One region of the Flavitalea sp. genome, then DNA from elsewhere that is predicted to be linked to it. Evidence: riboswitches for the same ligand, from Rfam matches in the RefSeq annotation. Region 1 holds a riboswitch; the other holds the start of a gene.

What was found. A riboswitch is a leader RNA that binds a small molecule or an ion and turns the genes downstream of it on or off. The one in region 1 is predicted to bind thiamine pyrophosphate.
Region 2: linked by a shared signal. The riboswitch ahead of VK664_RS25455 (class I SAM-dependent methyltransferase) and the one ahead of VK664_RS18530 (TonB-dependent receptor) in region 1 are both predicted to bind thiamine pyrophosphate.

The regions. Positions count from the first base shown of each region.
Region 1 covers NZ_DATHKG010000114.1:6,015-21,491, reverse strand. Annotated here, with positions in the region: gene VK664_RS18530 (TonB-dependent receptor) at 1-2,089, opposite strand, end outside; TPP riboswitch at 2,206-2,310, opposite strand; gene VK664_RS18525 (head GIN domain-containing protein) at 2,596-3,309, shown strand; gene VK664_RS18520 (head GIN domain-containing protein) at 3,408-4,118, shown strand; tRNA gene VK664_RS18515 (tRNA-Met) at 4,234-4,305, shown strand; gene era (GTPase Era) at 4,350-5,372, shown strand; gene der (ribosome biogenesis GTPase Der) at 5,559-6,872, shown strand; gene VK664_RS18500 (hypothetical protein) at 7,109-7,306, shown strand; gene VK664_RS18495 (RNA polymerase sigma factor) at 7,597-8,145, shown strand; gene VK664_RS18490 (FecR family protein) at 8,163-9,311, shown strand; gene VK664_RS18485 (SusC/RagA family TonB-linked outer membrane protein) at 9,442-12,930, shown strand; gene VK664_RS18480 (RagB/SusD family nutrient uptake outer membrane protein) at 12,949-14,517, shown strand; gene VK664_RS18475 (3-keto-disaccharide hydrolase) at 14,690-15,391, shown strand; gene VK664_RS18470 (Gfo/Idh/MocA family protein) at 15,418-15,477, shown strand, end outside.
Region 2 covers NZ_DATHKG010000162.1:9,906-25,382, reverse strand. Annotated here, with positions in the region: gene VK664_RS25475 (ABC transporter permease) at 1-2,360, shown strand, start outside; gene VK664_RS25470 (Nif3-like dinuclear metal center hexameric protein) at 2,558-3,463, opposite strand; gene VK664_RS25465 (phosphatase PAP2 family protein) at 3,560-4,204, shown strand; gene VK664_RS25460 (sensor histidine kinase) at 4,285-6,690, opposite strand; TPP riboswitch at 6,970-7,070, shown strand; gene VK664_RS25455 (class I SAM-dependent methyltransferase) at 7,155-7,871, shown strand; gene VK664_RS25450 (AIR synthase family protein) at 7,885-8,937, shown strand; gene VK664_RS25445 (thiamine phosphate synthase) at 8,934-9,578, shown strand; gene VK664_RS25440 (Trm112 family protein) at 9,583-9,813, shown strand; gene VK664_RS25435 (VOC family protein) at 9,852-10,208, opposite strand; gene VK664_RS25430 (tetratricopeptide repeat protein) at 10,535-12,247, shown strand; gene VK664_RS25425 (CRTAC1 family protein) at 12,322-13,890, opposite strand; gene VK664_RS25420 (hypothetical protein) at 14,083-14,583, opposite strand; gene VK664_RS25415 (DUF2911 domain-containing protein) at 14,798-15,477, shown strand, end outside.

The DNA.
Region 1 (15,477 bases):
TACTAAAGAGATTTATCTCAAGATTTTTAACCGGCACCAGATTAACACCCGCGAACCCTGTTACGGCCGGTGAAAACGAGATATCAGTTTCACCATGAGGGATGACTTTCTGCCCACCTGCATCATAATCATCAATGTATTCAGTAAAATTGTTAATCCGGTTACGGCTTAAAGTAAGATTTCCTGAAATGTTCAACCAATCTGTAAGCACAGCCTTACCCTGCAGTTCAATTCCCATCCTGTAGCTGTCTGGAATATTGGTCCTTGTCTGCCCTCCGACATCATTGATCTTGCCGGTTTGCACAAGTTGATTTTTGTAAAGCATATAATATAACACAAGCCCCCAGCTATACTGCCCTTCTCTTTTCTCAATCCCTGCTTCGAAGTCATGCATGCGTTCAGGACTCGGTTGCTGGGTGATGCCTGCTTCAAAATCGTCACGGTTTGGTTCTTTGTTACCCATGGCATAAGAGGCATAAACCTGGTAATTATTTTTATTATATGATAAACCAAGTTTAGGATTTACAAAATCGTAGGTGTTCCTGATCAGGAGGGTCGGATTGTTGCGGAACCCGCCAAGATCATACAGGATTCTTCGGTATTGAATGTCTCCAAAAATCTCCAGGCCAGGCATGATGGAATATTGGTATTTCGCATAGGCGTTTACGTCAGTCTTGTAAGCATCAAGATCATACCATTTGTATTGGTTTGGAAACCCTGCTGCGGCCCAGGGTACCAGTCCGAAATGATTTCCATCGTACCGGTTCCATCCGCCGCCAGCGGTGAGCTCGGACCGGTCTGTTTTATATTGCAGGGAGATGACTTGTCCATAATATTTGTTGTCAAGCCATAGCTGGCGAACAAGATCGGTTTCTTTGCTGGTGTCAGTACCGCTGATGAAATTTGGCAGACCATAGTCTGAATATAATTCCCCCGCCTGGTAATTTTCATAATAACCTTTACCGTTGGACAGAAAAAAAGCAGTGTTGAAACTAAGCCTGGTATTGAACTGGTGATTAAAAAGTAACTGGAAATGATCCTGCTGATAATTGTCTGTTTCGTTATCATAAGGCGTACCTGGTTTTTCAGTGCCCGACGAATTATATGTTCTGTTTGAATCGAGGTAACTTTCCGGTATACCGTTCCAGGATTGATATGTTTTCTCTTTTCCTGAAAAAACATTTAGCCTTAGCGCGGATTTTTTTGACAGATAAGCCCCGGATATAAAAAACGAACTCAGATCACTGCTTGCCCTGTCTACATAGCCATCGCTGGAGATTTTTGATAAACGGGCATCGATTGTAAAATGATCCGCGATGATGCCGCTCCCTGCTTTCACTGTATGTTTCCAGGTGTTGAATGAACCCAGGCTGTTATTGATCTCCGCATAAGGAGAGGTGTTCACTTCATTGGTGCTGAAATTCATTGTTGCTCCAAATGCACCTGCACCATTGGAAGAAGTTCCTACACCACGTTGTATCTGTACGCTGTTAATTGATGACGCGAAATCCGGCAGATTAACAAAAAACAAGCCCTGTGATTCAGCATCATTGTAGGGAATGCCATTGATAGTCATGTTTATCCGGGTCGCATCTGACCCCCGGATCCTTATACCTGTATAGCCAACCCCGTTACCGGCGTCTGAATTAATGACAACGGAAGGAGTCTGATTTAGGATATAAGGAATGTCCTGGGCGAAATTCAGCTTTTCAATGTCTTTTTTTGCCAGGTTGGTTTTGGTGAAAGGGGCCTTATCGCCCGCCCTGATGGCCTTCACTTCTACAGGTTGCATCATCAGGTTGAATCTCTGCAAAGCCACGGAAATGTCAGTCTCGTTCCCTGTAAGTTTTTGTTCATTGCTGCGATAACCCAGGCTACTGACTTTGAGCGGTTGATTGCTCCGGCCCGGGTTTCGGAAATAGAAATAACCCGAATCGTTGGTGAGTGTGGTTGACTCATCTCCTAATTCTACTGTTGCCGCTGCTACTGCGGTGCCGGTGGTGGCGTCTGTTACTCTGCCGCGTATTTGCTGGGAGAGCACAGTCTGGGAAATCAATAAGTAGCAAATCCCCAAAAACAATTTTTGCATGTCCATTAAAGTTTAAATGGTGTCCCGTGAACAAACCGCTATTTATTTGAAGCGATCCTGTAAACGGAATAAAAATTGATTTGAAGGAAATGCTGCGGAAAAGAAGTGTAGGTGTGAATGCTAAAAACTACCTTCCCTGCGCAGGCATTACCCTGTCCAGGTTCTACGGGTATTATCTCAGCCTTGCCGGTTTTAACCGCAAAGCACCCCGAGGAATCTGAGAAATGTCCGGTGTTCGGACGGCTGCAAATATAGTAACAATTTTTTTTTCTGCTGTAACATTTGCAGGTTGAGAGCCGTCACACTTAAATAATACAAGATAGCCCGGTTTGAAACATTTTGATAATATCAGCTACTTTACGAAAGTTCAACGACAGCTAATAAAAACCGCATAAATGAACGTGTCAATTATTTGATTGCATAAATAATCGGATCAATCATTAAATCATATAAATCTATCACCACTTAATATTTATCACTGCTTAATATTTTTAACAATGAAACATATGAAATCACTCAGCCTTTTTTTATTCGGATTTCTTTTTGCGTTTACAACATTTGCACAAACAGCTATAAAGGACGCAAATGCGGAAGTGAGACCAGCTAAAAACTTTCATGCAGTCCGCGTTTCCAGTGGCATTGAACTGATCCTGGTACAGGGAAATGAAGAAGCACTTGCGGTAAGCGCGGTAAATGAAGAACATCGTAAAAATATAAAGACCGTGGTAGATGATGGTGTTCTTAAGATCACCTATGACAACAGTGTATGGAGAAAAAATCAGGGTAACAGGAAACTGAAAGCTTATGTTTCTGCCGTAAAAATCGATGACATCCATGTATCTTCCGGAGCCACTGTGAAAATCGATGGCAAGCTGAAATCGCCGGAGCTGGGAATAGATGTTTCAAGTGGTGCAAATTTCAAAGGTGAAATAAATGCCGACCGTCTTGTTGTGGATCAAAGCAGTGGATCGGTGGTGGATATTTCAGGCGCCGCGGGAATTCTGAAAGTAGAAGGCAGCAGTGGAAGTGTATTCAATGGTTATGATCTTACAGTAGAAAATGGCGAAGCAGATATCAGCAGCGGTGGTCTGATCCATGTAACTGTGAACAAAGAACTTTCAGCAGAAGCCAGCAGTGGTGGATCGATATCTTATAAAGGAAATGGTGTGATCAGGAACATCAAAACCGGCAGTGGTGGCAGTGTTCAGAAAAAAAGCTAATGCTGGTCTGTTTAAGCTCCCTCAAACACTTCAAACAATTAAATAACTAAATAATTCATCACTAACCACTAACAACTCACCACTAATTATACAATGTCATGAAAAAGATGCTTTCAATACTTGCCTTCTCTGTTTTAGTAATTTCGGCAAGAGCCCAACAGATAAACGACCCGAATGTTGAAGTAAGGCCACTAAAAGGTTTTAATTCCATCAAAGTTTCAAACGCTATCGACCTGTATTTGTCACAGGGTGACGAAGAAGCCGTAGCTGTGAGTGCTGACAAAGTTGCCTGGCGTAATCATATCAAAACTTCCGTACAGGGAGGAGTTTTAAAAATATGGTATGAAAATACCGGCGATGGATTTAAGATGGGAAACCGTAAACTGAAGGCATATGTGTCAGTTAGGGATTTAGTAAACCTGGAAGCCTCCGGTGCATCCGACGTTGTAATAAAAGGAAAGCTGACCGGTGGTGACGTTCGTATTGAAATGAACGGAGCGAGTGATTTTAAAGGAAGTGTTGATCTCAAATCGCTTGACCTGAAATTGAATGGCGCCTCTGATGCAACTATCACCGGTAGGGTAGTATCACTGAAAGTGGATGCAAACGGCGCGAGCGACCTGAAAGGATATGAACTCGAAACCGATGTTTGTACCGCGGAAGCAAGCGGAGCCTCAGATATTAAAATCACAGTCAATAAAGAATTAAGTGCCCGTGCTTCAGGAGCAAGCGGGGTATATTATAAAGGAAGCGGGGTAATCAGGGACATTAAATCCAGTGGTGCCAGCAGCATATCAAAAAAAGGATAAGTATCTCTAAAAAAGGATTACAAGTTAATTAAATCAGAAATGATTGAATCTTTATACAAAAGGTTCAATCATTTTTGGTTTAAATGATGAAACGACATACATTTGCAACCCACATCGCGAAGTAGAGCAGCGGTAGCTCGTCGGGCTCATAACCCGAAGGTCGGAGGTTCGATCCCTCCCTTCGCAACAAAATCAAGGCTCCCAGGAGCCTTTTTTTATTTGTAATAATTCGTGTCTTCTGAACTCCGAGTGTGGCCCGCATTCGCCAAAGGCTTCGGCGGGCGCAGCCCGGCGAATGCGATCAACGAGCAGCCCGGCCAGTGCGATCAACGATTTTGTTATCGGCACCGGCCTTTAAATTATCTTTATATCAATAATTCTATAGTGAAGTCAGGTTTTGTAAACATTTTTGGTAAGCCTAACGCGGGCAAAAGCACTTTTCTCAATGCAATGATTGGAGAAAAGCTTGCTATTGTTTCATCTAAGGTTCAAACCACCCGTCACCGCATAAAAGGCATTCTTACCGGTGATGATTACCAGGTAATTATTTCTGATACTCCGGGAATCATTGAACCGAAGTACAAACTGCATGAGAAAATGATGCACGCTGTAAAAAATGCCCTCGAAGATGCCGATCTCGCACTTTTGATAGTTGATGTAAATGAAGATCCTGAAGAAGCAAATACCATTTTTGAAGCGTTGAAACTGAGAGTACCGGCCATCGTGGTACTTAATAAGATAGATAAGGCAAAACAGGAAAAAATTGAACAAACGGGCAAATTCTTCAGTGAAAAAAAATACTGCAAAGAAATTATTGCCATCTCCGCTATTACCGGGGTTCAACAAAACGAACTCGTGAAAGTGATGCTAAAATATCTGCCTGTTGGAGAAGCATTTTACGAAGGAGACGAAATGACAGATCTTCCCACAAAGTTTTTTGTGGGAGAAATGATCCGCGAGAAGATTTTCAATCTTTTCAAGGATGAGATACCTTATCACACTACGGTAGCAATAAAAGAATTCAAGGAAAAATCGACCCTAATTAAGATTTCGGCAGATATCATCGTTCAGCGGGATACTCAAAAAGGTATTTTGCTCGGCGAAGGCGGAAAGATGATCAGGCAACTTGGAACAGAAGCCCGCAAAGATATTGAACAGTTCCTTGGGCAGAAAGTGTTCCTCGAGCTGTTTGTGCGTGTGAAGCCGAAATGGCGCGATAATGATTTTATGTTGAAAGAATACGGTTACTATTGAGTTATGAGTTATGAGTTATGAGTGATGAGTTAAGTGGTTTAGTGAATGTTGGGCCGTAAATAGCAAATATTGAATGGGGCACAACCCCGATAGGGGGTTGACTTCGAATAACCCGGGGTGAAACCCGGGGATAAATTTTAATTCCGGTGGATCCATTTTTTTGGTTCACCATATAATAATTACAGAATGGGTTTTACAGTAGCAGTGGTCGGAAGGCCGAACGTCGGGAAAAGTACCTTTTTTAATCGCTTGCTTGAACAAAGGAAGGCAATCGTAGACGATTTTAGCGGGGTGACCCGCGACCGCCAGTATGGAGTTGCAGACTGGAATGGGAAAAATTTCAACATAATAGATACTGGCGGATTCGTGGCCCGCAGCGAAGATGTCTTTGAAAGAGAGATTCGCAAGCAGGTTCACATAGCAGTAGAAGAAGCGAATGCCATCGTGTTTATGGTTGATGCTTCCATAGGTATTACCGAAATGGATAGCTCCATGGCCGAAATACTGAGAAAGTCCTCCAAACCCGTGTTACTTGTTGTCAATAAGGTTGACAACCACGAACGTTTAATGGAGGCATCTGAGTTTTATTCCCTCGGTTTTGAACATATCTATTTTCTTTCGTCGATGAGTGGCACAGGCACAGGTGAACTCCTTGATGCTTTAGCTGATCTGATTACCGAAGAACAATCATCCGATACGCTGGATCTTGATGCCTTACCCAAGTTTGCCATTATGGGTCAGCCAAATGTGGGCAAATCATCTTTGCTCAATGCCCTGGTTGGCCAGGAGCGTACAATTGTCAGCGATATCGCGGGAACAACAAGGGATACGATCCATACCCACTACAATCTTTTTCAGAAGGACTTCATCCTTATTGATACGGCTGGTATCCGGAGGAAATCTAAAGTGCATGAAGATCTTGAGTTTTATTCAGTGATTCGGGCTGTTAAAGCAATGGATGAATGTGATATCTGCCTGATGGTGCTTGATGCCGAAAAGGGCATAGCAGCCCAGGACCTGAATATTTTTGGCCTGGCGGCTAAAAAAGGCAAAGGGGTGGTAGTGCTGGTAAATAAGTGGGACCTCATGGAAAAGGAAACAAATACTGCCCGGGATTATGAGGCGGAACTCAAAAAACGTATCGCTCCTTTTACCGACGTGCCAATTCTTTTTGTTTCTGCAAAAGATAAAACCAGGATTTATAAAGCAATTGAACTTGCCCTGGAAGTTTTTGAAAATAAAAAACGCAAGGTTCAGACCTCCAAACTGAACGATATCATGCTCAAAGCCATTGAATCGTACCACCCACCGGTCGTGCGAGGTAACCCGGTGAAAATCAAGTATGTAACCCAACTTCCAACCAATGTTCCTTCATTTGCATTTTTCTGTAATTTCCCGGATGATGTGAAGGAGCCCTACAAAAACTACCTCGAAAACCAGCTAAGGAAGAACTTCAATTTTACAGGCGTGCCAATCCGTTTATTTTTCCGTAAAAAATAAAACGGCACAATTAAAAAATAAAACGGCATAATTATGGCCGGGTAGGGAGGCAGTGCTCAAAAGGCACGGTTTTTGAAAAATAGATTTATCGAATTCATCATATGTTATTCGGTCAACTAATTAATCGTTTAAATGCGCACTTATTTAACAAAATATTCGAAATTAATCCCGCGGAACGCAATTAATTGATATTTGTTATTAGATTTGCGCCATCTTTAATCAAAAAAAATATTCAGATGAAAAAATTTCTTGCAATCATCGCTATCACATCAATCATGGCTTCATGCACAGACAGCTCAACTACTGAAGAAACAAATGCGGATTCTAGTGCTCCACTTCAGAGCGCTCCGGATTCATCTTCAATTACACCTGATACTTCAGCTTTGAAGGCTGATACTTCAACTGTAAAGCCAGACAGTCCTGCAGTAAAATAAGTAGTCCTGCAGTAAAATCAAAGGATATCATTGCATTTGCTATATAGGTCCTCCCGTTAACCGGGAGGATTTTTTTTTGGTGGAAGGGAAGCCTTTCCTAAAACGTTTTAGTAGATAACAAGGTTAATGTTTCACTTCAGGATTATCTTGCAAGAACGGGCTTCTTCCATTGCTGTTTAATATCCTGCACCAGCTCCAGGCATTAATGCTTAAGTGTTGGTAATCAGGACCATTTTAGAGATTGCTAAAAGCAGTTTTACCGAAAGCCATAAGAAAACCGATTGTCTTTGATGCTGAATCATGATCAAAATGAACTGCTGGCGCAATTTAGGTCAGGCGATAGAGCTGCCTTTGAACAGGTGTTCAGGTTGTATTTAAAACCATTACGCCTGAATGCTTTCCTGATACTCAGGAATGAGCAGGAGTCTGAAGACCTGGTTCAGCAATTGTTTCTCGATATCTGGAATCAACAGCTATACAGGAATATTCAGAAATCGCTGAAAGCCTACCTGCATACCGCCATTAAACATCGCTGCCTGAATTATCTCAAGAATGTAAGCAGACAAACAAAAAACCTGCACGAATATGCCGGGCAACTTGAAATAAATACCACAGAAACGGACGAACTACCTTCGCCACAATTGCTTACAGTTCTCGATGGATTGCCGGTGCAGCAATTGAAAGCTTTTCACCTGATCCATATGGATAATAAACGTTACCAGGAAGCTGCTGAGGAAATGGGTATAAGTATAAATTCATTAAAAAGCCATCTAAAGCTTGCAGTGAAATTCGTACGTATCAAATTAAAGGCATCTCCAATTCACCCATACAACAAATAATATTGTCCTAGTTCCGGATGCAGCTTAATTACGAAGAAATACGGGTATTGATAATTGAAAAGATTGCAGGTTCTATAGAGCCCGCAGATGATGTTATTATCGAGCAATTGATAAATGATGACCAGCACGTACTTAAAATGTGGCTGGCGATCTCCGAAGAAGTGCGGGAAGCAGAGTCTCTGGGATTTAGTTTAAACGTTGATGAGCAACAGCAATGGAACCGCCTGGAACCCTTAATGACAAATCCTTCTTCTTCAAAGATGAAGGTCCTTGCGATAAGAATGCTGGCGGCCGCAACTATATTCGCCGTGGTTGCAACGGGATACTGGTGGCTGCAGTCAGGCAAATCATCTGCAGATCCATCATCCGCTTCATCACTCTCTGCAATCAAAATAAAAGTACCTACACTCGAACTACCAAATCACCAGGTGGTGGAACTGACGGGTATTGAACATAAAAAGATCAGGATCAGCGATGCTGTTTTTGAAATAAAGGGAAAAACACTCCGCTATACAACAGCTCCCGGCAACAATCAAAACTGGACTTTATCGATCCCCCCCGGTTCCGACTATAAAATTCAACTGTCGGACGGCACAGAGGTCTGGTTGAATGCTGCAAGCAGCCTAAAATTTCCTGCGAATTTTAATCCAGGCACCCGTGAGATTTATATGGACGGGGAGGCCTTTTTCAAAGTTGCGAAAAACAAACAAAGCCCTTTTATCGTGCATACCTCAGCAACAGAGGTGTTGGTAACCGGCACGCAGTTTAACGTCAATACCTATAATAAAAACAAGGTTCATACAGCACTGGTGGAGGGTTCGGTAATACTGCGGAATGAAAATACAAAAGAGGTTCGCCTGAAGCCGGGCTTCGAAGCCAAATTTAGCAATCAACTCGGATTTGAAACGCAACCTTTCGACTCACTGGAAGTACTTTCCTGGATGAAAGGAATTTATTACTTCCGCAATACTCCGTTAAAAGAATTATCTGAAGTAATAAAGCGCTGGTATGATGTTGACACCGAGTTTTTCAACAGTGAATTTCAGAATAAAACTTTTAGCGGCGAACTGCGTAAAGAAGAACCACTGCAATCCTTTCTCGAAAATCTTAATCTTTCCGGAGATGTAAAAGGTCAGCTGAAAAATGGGAAAGTTTACTTCCGATAATTTTTGTTTGTTTAAAATCCTGCGGGCCTAAACCGATAGTTTCAAAATATTTTCCAATCCATTCACCCGAATTTTCAATTTCGATGTCTTTAATGAAATAATATTTTTTATTCATCCCAAAATTGCTGCCATGTCTTGCCTGAGAAAAACAGCTTCTATTCCCCGCATTTATTTCCTGGTTTTATTTGCATTGCTATTCAACAGCATTTGTGTAAATGCTCAGAACAATGATCCTGATGCATGGATCAAACTGAGCAAGGGCCAGACTTCGCTGGCCAATTTGTTCAAGTCAATCAAAAAGCAAACGGGCTTCACATTGTTTTACAGTAATGAACTGCTGAACGATGCAGAAAAAGTTAAGTTCAGTGCAGAAAAGGTCCGACTTGATGATTTGCTGACAGAAGTGCTGCATCCCAAAAATCTTTCATGGGTGTACAAGGAACACCTGATTATTCTGAAAAAGAAACCGGTTGAAGGTCATACCCGTTCTTTGGTCATGAATGCTGCTTTTACTCCAACTGTGCAGCGCTCTGCATTGCCTGTCACCGGGAAGGTGCTTGATAGCGAGGGCAAACCGGTGGCCGGAGCTTCAGTTCAGGTTGTCGGTTCCGATGCAGGTACCAATACTGATGCTAATGGTGCTTTCACAGTTGAGGTGAACAAGCCCGATGCTGTGCTGACTGTATCTTATGTGGGCTATCAGACCCAGCAGGTAACTGTTGGCAATAAAACAGACATCACAATACGCCTTATTCAGGTAAATACACAGCTAAATGAAGTAGTAGTAGTAGGTTACGGAACGCGAAAGAAATCAGATCTTACCGGGGCGGTTGCCACTGTTTCTGCTGCTAATTTGAAAGAGCGTGCGGCGGTGAATTTCGGTGAAGCCATCGCCGGCCAGATGGCCGGTGTGCAGGTGCAACAGATCACCGGTGCACCGGGTGGTGAAGGCCTTGCCATAAGAGTAAGGGGAACCGGTTCCATCACCGCGTCCAGCTCACCTTTGTATGTGGTGGATGGATACCCTATGGAGGGAGGCGCTTTCAATCTGATCAATCCTTCCGACATTGAAAGCATCCAGGTACTTAAAGATGCATCTTCCACAGCCATCTATGGTTCGCGCGGCGCCAATGGAGTTGTGATCATCACAACAAAGAAAGGCAAATCAGGTGCACCTACTGTAAGCTTTAACGCTTTTGCAGGAGTACAGCGTCGTTCTAAAGAAATGGAAGTAATGAATCGTGACGAATATGTTGAATGGTTCATCGATGGCAGAAACCAGGCCTGGCTGGATCAGCCGGTAATCCCCGCGGATCCGAATCAAACACCACATAGCCTCAATGATCTCAATTCCCGTCGCCAATTGTATCCAAGCGCGAACTCGCTGTATATGATACCCGATGGTAAGAACGGTTATAAATACAATTTTTTCGATCCGGCCTCTATTGCATCAATGCCTGATAATAACTGGCAGGATTTGTTGTTCCGGGATGCTATGATGCAGCAGTATGAAGTTTCGGTTATGGGTGGCAGTGAGAATACCAGGTATGTATTTGCCGGAAGTTATGTGAACCAGGATGGTATTTCTTTAAACACAGATTATAAACGATTTAATTTCCGGACCAGTGTAGAGTCTCAAATATCGAAACGCGTTAAACTGGGCCTGAACCTGAATGCTTTCAGTGCACGCGGCCATGAGCAGGCTAATGGCAAGGATGCACCCATACTATATTCATTGTTGCTGCCACCGATCTATGACCTCTACAATGCTGATGGAACTTATGGTTCTATGGTACGTAATCCCGAAGTACTGGCCGGCGATGTGGCCAATGCAATCGGTATAGCGAACCAGGTAAACAGGTATCGCAAAAGATTTGGATGGCTGGGAACATTGTTTGCAGAAGTGGATATTGTTAATGGTCTGAAATACCGCATCAACATCAATGGCGGCATTCGCAATAATGACTATGAAACTTTCGAACCTTCCGTAGTAGATTTTGATGGTTCGAGGGGACCCCGCCCCGCGAAAGGCATCAATGAACAGTCAACAGATTTTGATTGGGTTATAGAACAAACGCTTTCTTACAATAAGAAATTCGGAGAAAAGCATGATCTCAATCTGCTTGGGGGTTTCAGTAGTCAGAAACAATCCAGTGAAAACATGTATGGTGAGGCGAGAGGCTTCCCTAATGATGTGATTCAGACCTTGAATGCGGGCACCCCTTACCAGTTGACCAGTACAAAATCCGAATATTCGATGATCTCGTATTTTGCGCGTGCCAATTATACTTTCGATAGTAAATACCTCTTCACAGCAACAGTACGTTCAGATGGTTCTTCAAGGTTTGGAGAGAATAAAAAATGGGGCGTATTCCCTTCTGTGTCGGCCGCATGGAGAGTGAGCCAGGAAAATTTCATGCAACAATTCTCTGATGTCATCAGCGAGTTCAAGCTCCGCGCAAGCTTCGGTGTCGCAGGAAATAACCGGATTGGAAACTATTCTGCGATTGGCCTGCTCAGTACAGGTTTCTATCCAACAGGCGATTTGCTTCAAAATACTGTTAACCCCAGCACCATTCCAAACGATGATCTCGGATGGGAAAAAGTATCGCAGACTAACTTTGGTTTCGACCTTGCTTTATTCAATAACCGCATTCGCCTCGAAGGTGATTTTTACAACAGTAAATCCATCGACCTGCTACTGAACGTTCCGGTTCCTAGAATAACTGGTTATGGTAGCCAGTTACAGAATATCGGCAAGTTGCAGAACAAGGGAATGGAATTTTTGCTTTCGACGAAAAACCTTACTGGTAAGTTCAGCTGGTCAAGCGACTTCAATATTTCCTTCAATAAAAACACAGTGCTTGAAGTAGGGCCTGGCGGGCAGCCAATTTATGAGAGCGCACCTAATGCCAATAATTCGTTTATTACAAAACCAGGTAGTCCCATAGCCAGCTTCTTCGGATATGTTTTTGATGGTGTATTCATGAACCAGGCTGAACTGGATAAGTCTCCCCATCTCCCTGCAGATAAAGTTGGGGACGGTCGTTACCTCGATGTAAATGGTGATGGAAAACTGGATGCAAACGATAAGACTATTATAGGCGACAACCAACCTGATTTCCAGGGAGGTTTCACAAACAATTTTTCATATCAGAATTTTACTTTGTCGGCGCAGCTGGCTTTCTCCCAGGGTGCTCAATTGTTCAGTTTCTTTAACCGCATGGTTGGGATCTATCATGGCGACAGAAATACCCTGGTGGAACAAAACGGCCGCTGGCGATCTGTTGACGAACCTGGAGACGGCGTACACTTCAGGCCAACGCGAAATCCAACAGGATGGCAGCGCGACCCTTCATCTGCCTGGGTTACGGATGGTTCATTCATTCGCCTTCGCAATATTACTCTTGCTTATGATTTCAAAATCCGCCAGATAGGTGGTCTTAAAATAACTGGGTTGCGTGCATATGCTACAGCTCAGAATCTTTTTACCTGGACCAAATATCCCGGATTCGATCCCGAGACCAGCAGCGAAGGAGATGGCTTGGCAAGAGGTGGCGACTATCTGGGATATCCCGCAGCCAAAACAGTTATCATCGGTGTAAACTTAAGTTTCTAATCAATTAACAATTGCACTATGAAATATATCACGATTGCATTATTAAGCTTGCTTGTCTGCAGCTCATGCAAGAAAGAATTTATCGAGTTGAATCCACCCTCCAGTTTGAATTCAGAAGGCTTTTATAAAACCGAGACAGATATGAACCAGGCAGTCCTGTCTGCCTATGGCAATCTTCGTTCGGTGTACAACAATCCTTTCGTAAGGCTTGGGGAAATAAGATCAGATAATACAACTTACTCATGGTTAAGTGGTAACCCGGCAAATGATAATGGGATCGATGTTTTTGCTTCCCCGCTTTTACCTGAAAATAACTATCCTACCGACGCCTGGAACAATAGCTACAATGTGATCCTGCGCAGTAATATTGTGATCGGACGCATCGATCCGGTAAAATTCAGCAACGAGGCGCTGAAGAATCAATACATAGCAGAGGCAAGATTTGTACGGGCGCTCATGTATTTCTGGCTCAACCGGGCTTTTGGTGGCTTTGCTAATAACGGTGAGTTATTGGGGGTTCCAAAGGTTGACAAGGAGATGACCCCGGCTGAGGCTTATGAGATTAATCGCGTTTCACTGCAAGAAATCTATGATCTGATCATTGAAGATCTTAAATATGCGGAAGCGAATTTACCAGCCTCCTATAGCGCTAATGATAAGGGAAGAGTAACTAAATGGGGCGCAAAGGGGCTGTTGGCGAAAGTGTATCTGACGATGGCAGGATATCCTTTGAACAAAGGCAATGAATATTATACGCTCGCCGCTCAAAAGGCGGAGGAGGTAATCACTACTTCAGGTGCCACGCTGGTCCCAAGCTATAAAGACCTGTTCGATGTATCGAAAAAGAACAGCTCAGAATCTCTTTTTGAAGTACAGTATAAGAAGGGTAGTCCGAATGGCGTCACAGGTAGTCCATGGAACAACGATTTTGCGCCAAGATTCTCCAACAAAGAAGTAGTATTGGTGGGAGACAAGTCCGGTGTCAATGCACCGACCGGTGATATGTCGGCCGCCTATGAACCTGCGGATCCAAGAAAATATGTTTCCATGCGCGACAACTGGGTGAATGCCGCAAATGGCGCTGTACAAAATGAGAGATATGTTACTAAGTACTATGATGTTTCCACCAGTGGCAGCGACAATGGCAACAACTGGATCGAGCTCCGCCTGGCCGATATTCTACTCACTGCTGCCGAAGCTATGGTTCGTACAGCAGGCGACAAGGCGAAAGCTATAACTTATTTAAACAGGATCCGGCTCAGAGCCCGCCTTACACCTGGTAATCCCGCCATTCCCAAACCACCTGATCTTTTGAAAGATTACACAATGGGCGATTTTGCAAATGACAATGCTTTGTTACTGGCGATTGAAAAAGAAAGGAGAGTAGAACTGGCTTTCGAAAATCATCGTTGGTTCGACCTTGTCAGAACGCGGAGAGCAAAAGATTTAATGATAGCAGAACAGACAGCGGATGGGTTTCCACCATTCACCTGGAGCGATGATATGATGAGTTACCCAATCCCGATGACTGTTATGCAGTCGAATCCCGGTAAGATTACACAAAACAAAGGCTATGTTCAACTTTAAAAAATCGTCAAATAAGGAATCAGCAAATAAGGAATCAGCAAATAAGGAATCATCAAATTGACTAAACGGATCTGGAACCTCCATGAGTAAATCTCATACCTACCGCTTTTGCCTGTGGCAGGGCAGCGGCAGGTTATCGGAGGGTCCATTCAGAAAAAAAAATTAATAGCGGATGAAAACAAAAAACAGCATTTGGTTACTGGCCTCGGTGTTCTGTATGAATACTGCAATGGCACAGTCAGGTACCCTTACTAAAAAAGAAATTAACGATGGCTGGGTGTTATTGTTCGATGGAAAGTCTATGGATGGATGGCAGAAATCGAACGGGCAACCATTTAATGGTAAAGGATGGATCGTTGAGAACGGTGTGTTGAGCACTGATACTGTTTCAGGTCATGGCGGGGATATTATTACCACAAAAGAGTTTGGCGACTTCGAGTTGTCGCTGGAATTCAAACTGGAGCCAGGCACTAACAGTGGTATCAAATATGCCTTATTTAAAAACAAAAATGTAGGTTGCGAATATCAACTGATTGATGACGCAAGACATCCCGATGCAAAACTCGGCAAAAACGGAAACCGTACACTGGCTGCATTGTATGATGTATTACCTCCGTCTTCTGCTAAAAAAGCAAAACAAGTAGGTGAGTGGAACACTGTGCGTATCGTAAAAAAAGCCGCACATGTGGAACATTGGCTCAATGGTGCCATGGTATTGAGTTACGACAGAACGAGCGATATTTATAAAAACGGCTTTGCTGAAAGCAAATTCAAAAGAGACAATGGTTGGGGTGAAACATCGCCATCACCAATTTTATTGCAGGAGCATGGCGATATTATTCATTATCGCAACATCAGAATCAGAAATTTATAATCAACCATTTTAAATCTTTATATTTTATGGATAACAAAAGAAGAGACTTCATAAAGAAAACCGGCAGTTTTGTGGCCCTTGGCGGC
Region 2 (15,477 bases), on a different contig from region 1:
CAGCCTGGCGCAACCTTGTTAAAAGCAAAGGATCATCATTCATCAATATCAGCGGTCTCTCAGTTGGTATGGCCGTCGCAATGCTTATTGGTTTATGGATCTGGGATGAATTAAGGTTTGATAAATACCATAATAATTATGATCGGATCGTCCAGGTGATGCAACATCAGAATTTTAACGGCGAAGTCGGTACCCAAACTGCAAATCCTGCCCAGATGGCTGAAGAGATCCGCCGGCTTTACAGCAATGATTTTAAATATGTATTGCAATCGTCCTGGAACTTTAATCATGCACTGACTTATGGCGAAAAGATTTTTCTGAAACCGGGGAGTTATTTTGAACCGCAGGTAACGGAAATGCTCACACTCAAAATGCTTAGTGGTTCGAGATCCGGACTCAAAGAAATGAATTCAATATTGCTTTCATCCACTATTGCAAAAGCCATATTTGGTGACAAAGATCCTATGGGACAGATGATCAAAGTTGACAATAAAGTCAACGTTAAGGTTACCGGGGTCTACGAAGATCTGCCCAATAATACCTCCTTCAGAGAACTGCAGTTTATAATGCCCTGGGATCTTTACCTGAGCCAGAACGAATGGATCAGAAAGATGACAAACCCATGGGGATCTAATTATACCCAGACTTTCGCGCAACTTGCAGACAATGCCAACCTTGGTGTTGTAAACAGGAAGATCAGGGATGTCAAAATGAACAAGGTAGGTGCTGAAGAAAAAAGATATAAGCCAGTTGTCTTCCTTCACCCGATGAGCAAATGGCATTTGAACTCGGAGTTTAAACAAGGCATCAATACAGGGGGGCAGATAGAAAATGTCTGGCTCTTTGGTATAATAGGATTTTTTGTCCTCTTACTGGCTTGTATAAATTTCATGAACTTAAGTACGGCAAGGTCTGAAAAGAGGGCAAAAGAAGTAGGCATCAGGAAAGCAATCGGATCCGAAAGAAAACAACTGATCATCCAGTTCTTCAGCGAATCGGTACTGATTGCTGCTATCGCTTTCATTATATCAGTGGTTCTGGTGGTTCTCATATTACCTGCATTTAATAATGTCGCAGAAAAGAAGATTTCCATTTTATGGGATAGCCCTTTATTCTGGCTGGTTGGTATAGCATTCAGCCTGCTCACGGGTCTTGTTGCCGGCGTTTATCCTGCACTATATTTGTCTTCTTTTCAACCGATAAAAGTATTAAAGGGAACTTTCAGGGTCGGTCGTTATGCCTCAATACCGCGGAAAGTACTGGTTGTGTTACAGTTTACGATCTCGATGGTATTAATTATCGGGACCGTTGTCGTTTACCAGCAAATCTCGGTCGGGCAAAACCGGCCCATTGGTTATAACAGGGATGGACTTGTAACTCATAGCATAACTGAAGAAATGCATAAGCATTTCGAAACGATCAGAACCGAATTGAAAAACGGTGGAGCAATTGTAGAAATGACTGAGTCGGGTAGTCCTACTACCGGTGTCTGGAATACAAATGGCGGATTTGACTGGGAAGGCAAGGACCCAAACCAGGCAGTGGATTTTCCAAATAATGGGGTTACCCATGAATATGGCAAAACTATCGGATGGAAGATCAAAGAAGGCAGGGATTTTTCACGGGATTTTGCCACTGATACTTCCGCATTTATATTGAATGAATCAGCTGTCGCATTCATCGGATTAAAGGATCCTGTAGGCAAGATCATTCGTTGGGAGGATAAGCCATTTACAGTAGTAGGAGTAGTGAGTGATCTGTTGGTTGAATCTCCTTACAAGCCAGTAAGGGCGGCAATGTTTCATGTTTCCCCTGAGCAACAAAATATATTCATCATCCGCCTGAATCCGCGCGCCAGCGCAAAATCAGCATTATCAAAAATAGAGGCTGTGCTAAAGAAACATGATCCGGCTTCACCCTTTAAGGCAGATTTCGTTGATGAAGAATTTGCAAGAAAGTTTGGCAATGAAAAACGGATTGGCCAACTCTCGACTTTTTTTGCAATACTTGCCGTTTTCATATCATGCCTTGGTTTGTTTGGGCTAGCTTCATTTGTAGCAGAGCAACGTGTAAAAGAAATAGGTATCCGTAAAGTGCTGGGCGCATCTGTTCCCAACATCTGGCAACTATTGTCAAAGGATTTTATTTTTCTTGTAATCATATCCTGCTTTATAGCAATCCCCGTGGCATTTTATTATATGACTTCGTGGCTGGAAAAGTATGATTACCGTGCATCTGTTTCATGGTGGGTGTTCGCGCTCGCAGCCATTGGTGCTTTGGTTATCACGTTGATTACAGTTAGCTACCAGGCTATAAAGGCAGCTATCGCAAATCCAATTAAGAGTTTGAGAACGGAATGATCTGAAATCTGAATTATAGACTTCTCTTATGCTCTGTGCAAAATTTGAAATCTGAATTATGTACTTCTCTTATGCTCTGTGCAAAAGTGATAGCATGGAATTTTGATTTTGTCTGAGTCGGAATTCTCTCTTATCATCATATGTAGAGGCATGAGTTTGAAAAATCCTGAAAACTTAATGGCTTAAACAATCGGAACTTATCTAAACGATAAACTATTGCCGGCAGGCAGATGTGTGGTCTTAATGGCAGGAACTTTTTCCCTGAACCATCTGGCCATAAAAAGCGATCCGGGTTCCTCGCTGGCAGCATGACCGAGTACAACCAGGGCCAGCTTATCGCCCTTCGCCCGCGCATCGCGAACATATTCTGCGGTCTCCCATTCTGAAACTTCCCCGCAAACCAGGACATCCGGTTTGTGGTTGTGAATATTGCGGATCTGGGACATACCCCCTGCTGCACCGGGCATCAATAGCACCCTTCCGCAGGGCTGGCTAAGATTCCCGATATATCTTAAAGCTGGGACACCCAGCTTTTTCTTTGCATGGTCAATAAGGTCCTTCAGGGAGAGTACGGGATTTAATGAGAAAACAGGTTGATTGGCATTGCCAAAGTCGCTCCATCCAAGCTGATCAACTACCTGCTTTCTTACTCCATCGGTAGCAAGGCTATGCACATAATCATGATTCCGCCATACAGCGATATTGTGCTCCTTTAATAACGCTGCCTTGTATTGATAAACATCGTCATCTTCGAGCCACTTTGTTTGATCCTGGTGGTTATAAAATGTTGGCTCATGTGCAACTATGAAGTTGGCTTTTAATGAAACCGCCTTTCGTATCACTTCAATAGTGGCAAACATAGTAGTTACAATGCCGGTTACCACTATGTCCCTGTTTCCTGATTTCAGCGTGTCTACGGTGTTTGCAAATGGTGCATCAGGTATCTCTTTTATAAACAAATCCATTATTTGCCCTACTGTCAGGGCATTTGTCTGCACACCAGCAGCCAGGATAATAAGCGGGTCAGACATGATGAGGGCAGAGCCCAGGACAGATGCACCGTTAACTATAAATTTTCTCCGGTTCAACGAGTTGGTATTCATTTGTAAAATTGAGGTTTGTTCAAATTTAATGAATCTACTACTTTAGTTGTGAGTTGTGAGTGGTGAGTTAGTTGTCCACTTACCACTGACTTAATCATGGCTTTTCAAATTTCTTTGCAACGGCACAGATTTATGCATACGTTTCGCGTTGTTGTGCTCTTGTTTTTAACATCCTTCAGTCAACCAGTGCAGGCCCAAAACTGGGACATCAATATTGTTAAAGCAATCAATCCCGAGAATCCGGACTCTAAGTTTTTCAGATTGACTAGTTCATCTGTCTATGTTATCGGGATCGCAGCGCCGGTGAGTTTATTTACCGCAGGAATGATTACACGGGACTCCATGATAAAACGGCAATCCTATGAAATGGTTGCAGCGGCTCTTATTGAGCTAGCGGTAACTGGAAGTTTAAAAAACATTATAAACCGTCGGCGGCCGGTGGAGAAGTATCCATTTGATGTGTTTCCCTATGATAGCTACAGTGGTAAATCAATTCCGTCAGGGCATACTTCCATGGCCTTTGCCACAGCCACTAGTCTTTCGCTGCAATTCAGAAAATGGTATGTTGTCATACCGTCTTGTCTCTGGGCAACCTCGGTAGGATACTCACGTATTTACCTGGGAGTTCATTATCCATCGGATGTAATCGCGGGCGCGGTGGTGGGTGCGGGTAGTGCTTATCTTGCACACTGGTTAAATCGCAAAATTTTTCAAAACCGCGATCGTTTTAAGCACCGCTAACACCGGGGAGGGATTTTTTCAGAATAATAACAACTTCAAAAATGATTTCCCATGAAAAATCTCCAGGCAGTTCACAAGCCCTATAACAAAAATGATGCGTTTATCGTACAACCCCTACCGGGCTCGGAATCCAACAATACTTTTCCGTTGAAAGTTGTAGCACGATTGATGATATTGGTGAGTCCGATTCCGGCTCGCTTTTGATTTAAATCAAAACCAATCCCGTTATCCGAGATTTTCAATTCCAGTCGCTCTGCATTCTGTTGGATAACTATTTCTACCACAGAAGCCTTAGAATATTTCAGGATATTGTTGAGTTGTTCCTGTATAATCCGGTAAATTGATATTTTAAGGGCCTCGCTAAGTTTGTGTTCTAGTATGGAACTTAATTGTAGTCTTGGTTCCATGTTGGCAAACTTGATATTTTCTACCAGTTGCTCAATTGATTCCGTCAACGTAAAGTCTCCAAGCGATGGCGGGACCAATGATTTGGATATTTTTCTAAGCTCTTCTATACTGTCATCTATTACATTTATGCTTTTTCTAAGAATAGTTTCATCCTTCTGGGGATTTGTCTGATAAGCGGAAAGACAAAGCCTGGCGGTAGCCAGCATTTGATTTACATTATCATGAAGTTCTTTTCCAAGTTCACCACGTTCTTTTTCCTGGGCCTCAATAGTGGCCTTGGTTATATCAATCTGACGGTTCACTTTTTCTTTTGTAAGCTCATCCTGTAACTGTAAAGTCCTGGATATATCATGTGCGATCACCAGGTAGGCATCCGTGTCTTTATAGATTATCGGGTGCACAAATACTTCTGCAATAAGCGTCTCTCCATTTTTTTTAACATGTGTTACCAGCCTGTTCTTAAAGTCATTACACTTCCTATTCTGGCGGATGACTTCCAGTTCTTTCCTGTTATCCGGTAATCGGAGATCGAAAGCGGTCATTTGCAAAAATTCCTCCCTGGAATAACCATAGTGAGAAACTGCCATATCGTTTACTTCCAGGTAACCCAGGTTTTTCCTGTCAACCACCCACTTAGCAATAGGGCTGTCATTAAACAATGAGCGGTAAAGCTGTTCGGAATTTCTTATTATTTGTTCGGCGATTTTAATTTCGGTAATATCAAAATGTGAAACAACGGCGCCGGAATTAATTCCAAACACCGGCCTCACTATTAAATAGAACCATTTCTGGCCGGAGGGAGTTTTGCAGGCATATTCCAAAACAAATTGGTCGATCCTGCCTGCAATTACATCTCTTATGGCAGCAGCTATTTTTTTGCCGGCTTGTGGCGACAATAGTTTTGCTTTTTCCGCCACTACTATATAATTGATCGATTCAGTATAGCAATTTCCTGTTAATTCATTTTGATCTGAAGACTTACTCCAGGCTTCATTTACATCAATGATGTTACCTTTTTCATCAAGCAGGGCAATTCTCGCAGTTAATGAATTGAGTATGGCGGTCCTTTGGATGGTTGCTTTTTTCAGATTCTCCTCCGCCTTAAATTCTTCTGTAACGTCCCGGTAGTTAAGAACAAAGGCGTTTATCAAAGGCTCCCGGAGCATGTTTGTTACAATTGAACTGATCCATCTCCATTCCCCGTTTTTATGCCTTAAGCGGTAGGTGAGTTGTCTTGTTTCGCCATACAAAGTCTGCAGATCATTTAATACCGCATTAATCGCCTGTACATCATCCGGATGATAAAGTACTGCTGGATGCGTTACCAACAATTCGTCCCTGGTATATCCAAGAATGTTTGACACTGACGGTGATACATAACTAATTTTGCTATCGGCGCCAAACAAAGCAATCCCATTGTGACTTTTTTCGATAAGTACCTCAAAGCGGGTTTCGTTTGAATGCAGTTTATTTTCTTGTATTTTTTCAAGCGTAATATCACGGGCAAAACATGTAACGCCTATTACCGAAGAACCGTCATAGATGGGATTGATAGACATATCAAAATAAAGTACTTCGCCCTCATGAGAAAACTCATGTACCAGGCGCTGTGCCTTCCCGGCGAAAGATTCCTTATACAAGGTCTCCCAATTTAAAATCTGCGAAGGATCTGAAGAATTCAGCACATCCTGAACGCTATCACCGGGATTTACATCCATCCCATATATATCTTTAATTGTATTGCGTAACCGCGAATTCAATACCAGGTACCGGTGTGACCTATCAATGCTCCATACATACCCGTCAAAGTTTTCCACCATCGCATTGAGGTTCGCCTGTGCCTGCCTGATATCCTGGTCTTTTTTCGTAAACTGCAACCTGATATTGGCTTCGATAAGTTCACCATTTGCTTTTTTCAATGCTTCATTTTCACGCGAAAGCTTGTCTATCACAGACTGAATAGCTCTGGTAGGTGCATCCGATTCATGTTTCGGTTCACTATCATATACCAGATGCCGACCTGCTAAAGGATTGGCATTGTTATGGTTCGCATTTTGATTATCGACGGGCTTTTTCAAGATATCTTTTGGTTTCTAACGTTCTAATATAGCCGCACCAGGAAATATGCTGCAATAACTGCGCTCAGCACGGATTAATTTCAATTTAAATATATTTAATTATCCATTTAAGCGTTTACTCTTATAGCGTACTACAAGTTACGATGAGGAATAGCCATGCCCAAAGGAAATAGCTACTAACATTATTAAAGTAGCTGATTCCACTTATTGAAATCTTTAAAAGATAATGCCAGCCTCCGGGTTAATACATAACACATAAAAAAAACACTTAAATTGCTTCAATCTTGCACGGGGTGCTTTTAATAATAATTTAAAGGCTGAGATAATACCCGTTACCTGATCCGGATAATACCGGCGTAGGGATGCAAAGGCCAGTTATTTTCAGTTCAACTGTTTTATAAAAGCCTTGTTTCCTGCACCATAATTCCGGCAGGAAACAAGGCTTTACTTTTTAAAACATAACAATGGAACTGCAGAAAAATAATTTCAGCCAGGTAACCCGGGGATTGATAAAATGGCAGGGTCGGAAAGAATGGTTCTTCAACAGGGAGCATACAGATACATATGAACAATGGTATGAAGGCCGTTATAAAAGAGCCGAATTGTGGCAAAAGAAGGTAATGGGACAGTTGCTCAAATGCGATACCAGGGTAAAAGAACTACTCGAATTTGGTTGCGGCACCACCAGGTTTACGCGGTGGTGGAATCAGATTGGTATTGATGCGACCGGAGCAGATATTTCACCTTTTATGCTCGGACAGGGCGTGCATCTTTTTAATGGTGACCTGGTGAACGCCGATTCACACCATATGCCTTTTAAAGACGATACATTTGATGCCGTTGCCTTCATAACCACCTTTGAGTATTATATTAATCCCGTTAAGGTTATACAGGAAGCTGCAAGAGTAGCCAGATCTGGCATTGCCTTTGGAATGATGAACCGTAACTCTCCCAAATTTATACGACGTAAAATACAACAGGCTTTCGGCAAAAATCCATTCTATATTACGGCCACCTTTTATACTCCCGGGCTGCTGATTCAACAGATAGATATTGCATTAAAAGGACGCGCTTATAGTCTTGAATGGACCTGTACTGGTCTGCCAAAATGGTTTCCTGTACAACAATGGAGTGTTCCTGTTGGTGATTTCTTTGGATTGTATATAAAGTTTCTTGATTGATTAAAACTGCGCTATGTTTTTGTCGGGTAAAATTGAAAACGAGGCTTTTGAAGAAGTTATTCTAAAACACTGTGGCTTTCAGCGAAATGAAGTGTCTACCGGGCCAGGCTTTGGTATAGATGTATCGGTTATTGATCTGCCCGGACAAATGGCGATGGCGCTGACCAGTGACCCGTTATCGTTAATTCCTTCCCTGGGCTTGCAGGAATCGGCCTGGTTATCGGTTCACCTGATGGCCAATGATATGGCAACTACCGGCTTTGCGCCTATGTATGTTCAGATGGTATTGAATCTGCCAGTTAGTCTAAGTAAACATGATTTTAAAATTTACTGGCATTTTGTACACAAATACTGCCACGAAGCGGGTATTTCGATAACAGGCGGACATACAGGTGGCATTGAAGGACAGCGATCTACTATTGCAGGAGGTGGAACCATGTTGCTTACAGCGCCAAAAGAAAAGATCAGGATAAGTAAAAATGCGCAAGCAGGTAACGTCATAATTCTAACCAAGGAATGTGGAATATCATCAGCTGCCATACTTGCTATGAGTTTCCCCGAAACAGTGAAAAATAAACTGGGTAAAGAAATTTATGATGAAGGTTGCAGACTCTTTTATCAAACATCCTCATTAAAGGACGGATTAGTTGCGGCTGATAATAACAGCAATTTTACAGAAGTTACCGCTATGCATGATGTCACCGAAGGCGGTGTACTGGGAGCCGTATATGAAATGGCAATAGCGTCGGGAAACGGAGTTTGGGTTGACAATAACAATTTGCCTGCCGGTAGTACGACACAGAAAATTTGTAATCTGTTTGAACTTGACCACCGCTTTTGTATTGGGGCAGGCGCCATGATCATTGCTGCAGAAAAAGAAAAGGCACAAAATGTTTTACAGCGTTTACAACAAAATAATATCAGCGCCACAGTAATAGGTGAGTTTAAAGAAAAACAATTTGGCTATAAGCTGATTGAGGATTTAGTTAAAAAGCCAATGCCTTATTTCAGTAAGGATCCGTACTGGGACGCATTTTTTTTAGCATGTAACAAAGGTCTGAAATGAAAAATTCAAGAAAGCCGGAAGGCGGGGTATACCTGGTAATAGATCCTTCAATACAGAAAGACCTTCTTGTCACGAGACTGGAGGCAGCATTACAAGGCGGTATCAGTGCAGTTCAGATATGGAACCGCTGGAGCGTTACGTCTGGTAAATCTGAAATAATTACAACGATCTGCAGCCTTTGCAAACCGTATTACGTACCGGCATTCATCAATGAAGATTATTTATTGTTGCAGACACATCCTGCACTTGATGGAATTCATTTCGACAAAATACCGCATGATTATCCAGCTATTAAAAGATTGGTAGGTAGAAGCTTTAGCGCCGGCATAACCTGTGGTAACGATTTCAACATAATCGATTGGGCCATGAGAAATGAACTGGATTATGTCTCGTTTTGCTCTATGTTTCCTTCATCTTCTGCCGGTAGCTGTGAAATTGTAACACCATCTATAATTCAAAAAACGAAGCAGCTTACAGATATGACGGTTTATATTTCCGGAGGAATCACACCTGAAAATATCCAATTGCTTAAACAGACTATTTCTTTTGATGGGGTGGCCGTTATTGGTGGAATATTAAAAAGTAATGATCCACTGCTCGCAACACGGGCATATTTAAAAGCCTTAAGTGAAAAAATATAGAAATATGAAGCAAAAAACAATTGAAAAACTTTGCTGCCCTTTTGATAAACATGATTTATCATTAGAGATATTCATAAAAGATCTGGAGGGCGATATTCTGAAAGGAATTTTACATTGCGCCGGCTGCAATCGTTTCTATCCCATAGTACATGGCATACCCATTATGACACCAGATGAATACCGCGAATTTCAACTGGAAAAAAAGCTGATTGAAAACAATGACGATTATAAATGATGGTAATAAATGACGGTTATATTTACTTCACTTTGCAGTTACCTGCGTTCGTGTAAACTTAAACGGTTACCATCCGGATCCTTCAATGCTGCGAACTGTCCCCACGGAGTTGTATCAATCGGGCCAGCTACTATACCCTTTGCAGCCAGTGCTGCAATTTCTCCTTTGATATCATCGGTTTGAATGACCAGGCCATCAATGCATCCCGGGGGCATGTTTTTGAACCAGGTAACCAATGTAATAGAAACTGCACTATCCGGAAATCCGAGTTGTATCCATTGTTTGCCTTCTTCAAATGGAGCTTCGACCATTAATTCAAATCCAAGGTTGAGGTAAAATTCTTTCGCCCGCGCCTGATCGGTAACCGGAATGGAAATGATTTCAATTGCTTTCATATCTCATAATTATTTTTAAAGGTCATATGGAACGCCCAAGGGAATTTCACTATGTGTCAAAAGACTGTAAATGGGCGTTTCATATGTGCATAATTTATTTTAAAGGTCATATAGAATGCTCCGCCGGGGATCCACAACGAGTTCGGAAAATAGCAAGACTACTCATTTAGTCTGAAATACGGTTGCGGTGCAATTTAACATCCAGAAGTTAGTCAAAATTTCACTAATACACCAGCAAATTTCTTACATTCGGCAAGACAGATTAGTTGCAACCTCAAGCCGATCCTGCAGGCTTTTATAAATAGTTTAAAACATAACCAACATTTATGAAAGGAATATTACCATGGGTCTATTCTTTTTTTTGCTGCCTTCTCTTTTTGATTTTTGCCGCCTGCAAGGAAAAAAATGAACAGCCTTCAACCGAGGCTATTACCGCTCTCAATCTCAAACGCGGTGAATTGATTGCCTGTGGTAGCCCGGACAAACAATTTGGTACAGTAGGTTTTGTGTCTTCCTGTTCACCCGAAGTAAAAAAAGACTTTGAACTTGGTGTAGCCCTTTTGCATTCTTTTGAATACGATGAATCAGAAAAGGTCTTTGCCAGGATTATCGACCAGCAACCTGACTGCGCAATGGCCTATTGGGGCGTGGCTATGTCTAACTACCATACTTTATGGGCTCCGCCTACTGAAGCTGAGCTCAAAAAGGGCAGCAAAGCAATTGGGATGGCAGCCACCATTTCTGCAAAAACAAAAAGAGAGGAGGATTATATCAATGCAGTGTCGACCTTCTATAATGGTTGGGAAAAAATTGATCATCCAACACGGTTTGCCAGGTTTGAAAAGGCAATGGAAAAATTATACAGTGCGCATCCTGATGATAAGGAAGCTGCTATATTTTATGCCTTAATACTAACGGCAGCCGCTGATCCAACCGATAAATCTTTCACAAAACAAAAAAAGGCAGCGGCTATGCTTAAAGAGTTGTATGTTATTCAACCTGATCATCCGGGCATCATACATTATATCATTCATAGCTACGATTATCCCCAGCTCGCGGAACTCGCCCTGCCGGAAGCCCGTAAATATGCTGCTATTGCGCCCTCATCGGCGCATGCCCAACATATGCCTTCTCATATTTTCACACGTCTCGGTTTATGGGACGAAGATATAAAATCAAATCTCGCAGCATCCGCATCGGCTAAATGTTATGCTGAAACCTCCGGCATTCAGGGCCACTGGGACGAAGAGCTACATACACTTGACTACCTCGTCTATGCCTACCTTCAGCAAGGTGATAATAAGTCTGCTATGCAGCAGTGGGAGTACCTGAAATCCATCGATAAGGTATCACCGGTAAATTTTAAGGTGGCATATGCATTTGCGGCTATCCCTTCCCGTTATGTGCTTGAAAACCGGTTGTGGAAAGAAGCCACTAATCTTGAATTGCATCCTGCAGATCTTGAATGGGAAAAATATCCCTGGCAAAAGTCTATATACCATTTCGCGAGGGCGCTTGGCTTCGCCAATACAGCCAATCCTGATTCAGCGAGAGCAGAACTGAAAAAGATGGGTATTTTACGCGACAAACTTCTTGAACAAAAAGATGTGTATAAGGCCAACCAGGTTCATATCCAGATGAAATCAGCAGAAGCATGGACAGCACTTAAAACCGGTAAAAGAGAAGAAGCACTGAGATTGATGACTGAAGCCGCTGACATGGAAGACAAAACTCAGAAGCATGCAGTAACCCCGGGTGAAGTGTTGCCTGCAAGAGAACTATTGGGAGATCTGCTAATGGAATTGAATGAACCCCAGAAAGCGCTGGTTGCTTATGAGGCGAGTTTAGTGGAACATCCAGGGCGCTTCAATGGACTTTATTCCTCCGGGCGGGCAGCTGAGCTATCAAACCAGGTTGCTAAAAGAGATAAATATTTCCGGCAGTTACTAAAAATCTCTGAACCCGTTAATTCAGACAGGGCTGAACTCGCCGATGTAAGACTGGCATTAAAACATGAATCAACTTTGCACAAACAATAGCATTAGTATCAACAACGAAAATAAAAACTGTTGACCAGTGTATTTATACCGGCCTTTATATTTATGCTGGTTTATTACTGGTTTTCCTGCAAGATTATCTTTTGATTTGTTTTTACATTTTTTTGAACAAGCTTTCCTGCTCCGTTCGGTAGTATAACTTCTATATCAACTGAATTTATCTTTCCGATACCAAAATGGGCAATCGCAGTTTGCCCCGAGGCATATCCGTATCCAACGCTGATATCCTGGCAGCCCAATAATGCGCTTGCCTGGCCTGTTTTTCCTGCCTGGTAAACTTTGATCTTTGACCCTATACCCATCCTGTTAACCTTTTTTGTGCCCTTGACCTGAACCTTTAACCAATTACCGCTTATTGTTTCATTGTGCAGTAAAATAGACGGGAGTTCAGGCCACCAGCTTGGCAGGAACATATCTAATCTTCCATCATTATCATAATCCCCTGTAGGTCCGGCCGCGGAGTATATAATCTTTTTTTCTTTCAATACTTTCGCAAAAAATACTCCTGTCTGACCCTTGAGGGCTTTATCTTCTGCTGTCGGAAAATCATTGACCGCCATAATTTCTTCTCTGAACCGGGGTAATCCGTTCACCTGTCCTGTTTGTCGGAATATGAGTGGATAAACTTTGCCATCCTTAAATTTCACGACACTTGTGTATATATCCGGCAAACCATCATTGTCAAAATCCTGGATCTCCACATGAGGTGCCTTTAATGGAATGGGGTTAAGGCCAACTGATTTTGTTACTTCTTCAAATGAAAGTCTACCATCTTTCGACAGTTTGTTTATAAAAAGCCTGAGGGGTTGCGGGTTGACCCAGGGCTCTTCAAAATGCGGACCCATTACAATGTCCATTAAGCCATCCCTGTTAACATCTCCAAAGCTAACACCACAAACCATATTGTCGCCCCCGGAACCTGGCCATTCAAACAATTTCCTTGTGCCGGGAGCTTCATAAAAATGACCTTTTTTATCATTTATAAAAAGCAGGTTTCCGCCATTATTTGCAGCAATAAACAGATCCGGCCAACTGTCATTATTCAGATCAGATGAAGCAACACCATATCCTGGTATACCTGCAGGTATACCTGCAGAGACCGTAACGTCTTCAAACTGTAATTTACCTTTGTTCCTGAACAGGCGCGAGCTCCGGGTAGCTGATCCATTGTAACCCGTTAGCGGATCTTCACCGGAAAGGATGTCAGGAAGTCCATCCCCGTTATAATCCAGGATGGTGACACTTCTGCCTCCGAAAGCCTGAGGGCATGCTTCATTATCTGCGGATATATTCTTAAAGATTCCCTGTCCCTTGTTTTCGAACAAGGTATTGCCTTTAACTTTTTTGTCTTGCTGTGGCATAGATCCCATATAAATATCCAGATCGCCATCATTGTCAAGGTCTGCAAATACAATCCCGGTTGTACGACCTGAAAGATTCAATGATGTTTGTTGATCCCTGCTGAATTTGCCATTCTTGTTTCGAAACAGCATATTGCGCTTACCATCCTTATCAAAAGTTCCAACATAAAGATCTATCCAACCATCACCCTCTGCATCTCCCCAGGCAGCTCCATGTCCATAAATACCTGCTAAGGCCGGTAACAAACCTGCGCTTTGTGTCACATTTTTAAAGATAAACGGGTAATTATTTGTTTGAGAGAGAGCTGAGGTCAATAATTGGGCATAGAATATTATTACAGAGATGATTGTTTTTGCACAATAATCTTTTCCTGCTGCAGATATTAAATACATAGTGTATACACCTCCTTAGTTAATATTCAATAAGATTTAATATTCGATAACATTATTGTCCGACTAAAGTCGGGTCATAGATATAGGCCGGCTGCTGAACGCAAAATCACGAGGTATGGACTGCGACTTACTTGTTAGTTTTGAAAACCCGATAATGGCCGATGTGATCAGAATCAACGAACCCAGTACCAGCCACCGTTGTTTCCCGGTTATATAATTTTTAGGGGTTAAGGGTACTTCCGTGTTAAGTTCTTCCCTCAGAGACAAAATGTCTGCGACAGGTTTCGCTCTTATTTGTTGTTTGTACACGTGCCAGTTTTCATAACTAAGAAAAGTTGCCAGCGCATTTAATGTAGAAAGTGTTGGAGCGGAGTCGTATTTCACTCTACCCCAAATGCGCTTTAAGGTACTGACGCTAAGAGACACGCCAGTCTCAGTAGCAATCATTTCACTGAGCCGCCCGAAGTCTTGCGTTGCCCAATTTGCACAGCTGCCCCAGCCAATTTTCTGTTCAATCAGGTGCAGACAAGTAGAGATCTCTTCATTTTCAGTTTGTGATGTCAAGGTTGTGAATCAAAGGTTTATATACGTGAACAAAGTTGAACAAAACTTGGATGGAATTGAACTGGCTTACTAATGTGAGTTCCTGAATCTTTGATCTATACTTTAACTACACTAAAGAATTACACTAAAGTACAAATCATAATCGAGAGTTAATTCATACCTGACAATGTTAACTTCCTCGCATTTTATAACCTGATAAATATTTTCAAAATCCATGCGAATATTATTTTTTATTATCCTGATCACTGCTTTTGATCCGCTTACTTACGGCCAAATAACGCTTCCGTCCGATCGTAATAAGAAGGCTTCTGTTTCCGAATATGTAGGTATCACCCTTGTTAAAGTTGAATACTCGAGGCCGTTGGTGGACGGGCGTGAAGGCAAAATCTGGGGCGGCGTAGTTCATAACGGCTTTGCTGACCTGCATTATGGTACCAGCAAATCGTCCCCATGGCGGGCGGGCGCTAATGAAAACACTACCATTGAGTTTAGCGCTGAGGTTGCAGTTGAAGGTAAAGCGATTCCTGCTGGAAAGTATGGATTTTTTGTGGCAATGGGGCCGGACCGTGCAACGCTTGTTTTTTCCAGATTCAATACTGCCTGGGGAAGTTTTTATTATGACGCAAAGGATGACGCCTTACGTGTTGAAGTCACGGTTGAAAAGGGATCTGCCAATGTTGAAAGGCTCAAGTATGAATTTAATGGACCAACTGACAGCTCTGTGATACTTTCGTTAAACTGGGAAAAAGTTAAGATTCCTTTCAGAATATCTGTCGACCTGCACCAACGCCAGATCGAAGCCTTTCGAAGGGAGTTTAACTCCGGAATGTTCTATCGATACTGGCAAAATATGCATACAGCAGCGAATTATTGTCTTGTAAACAACATAAACCT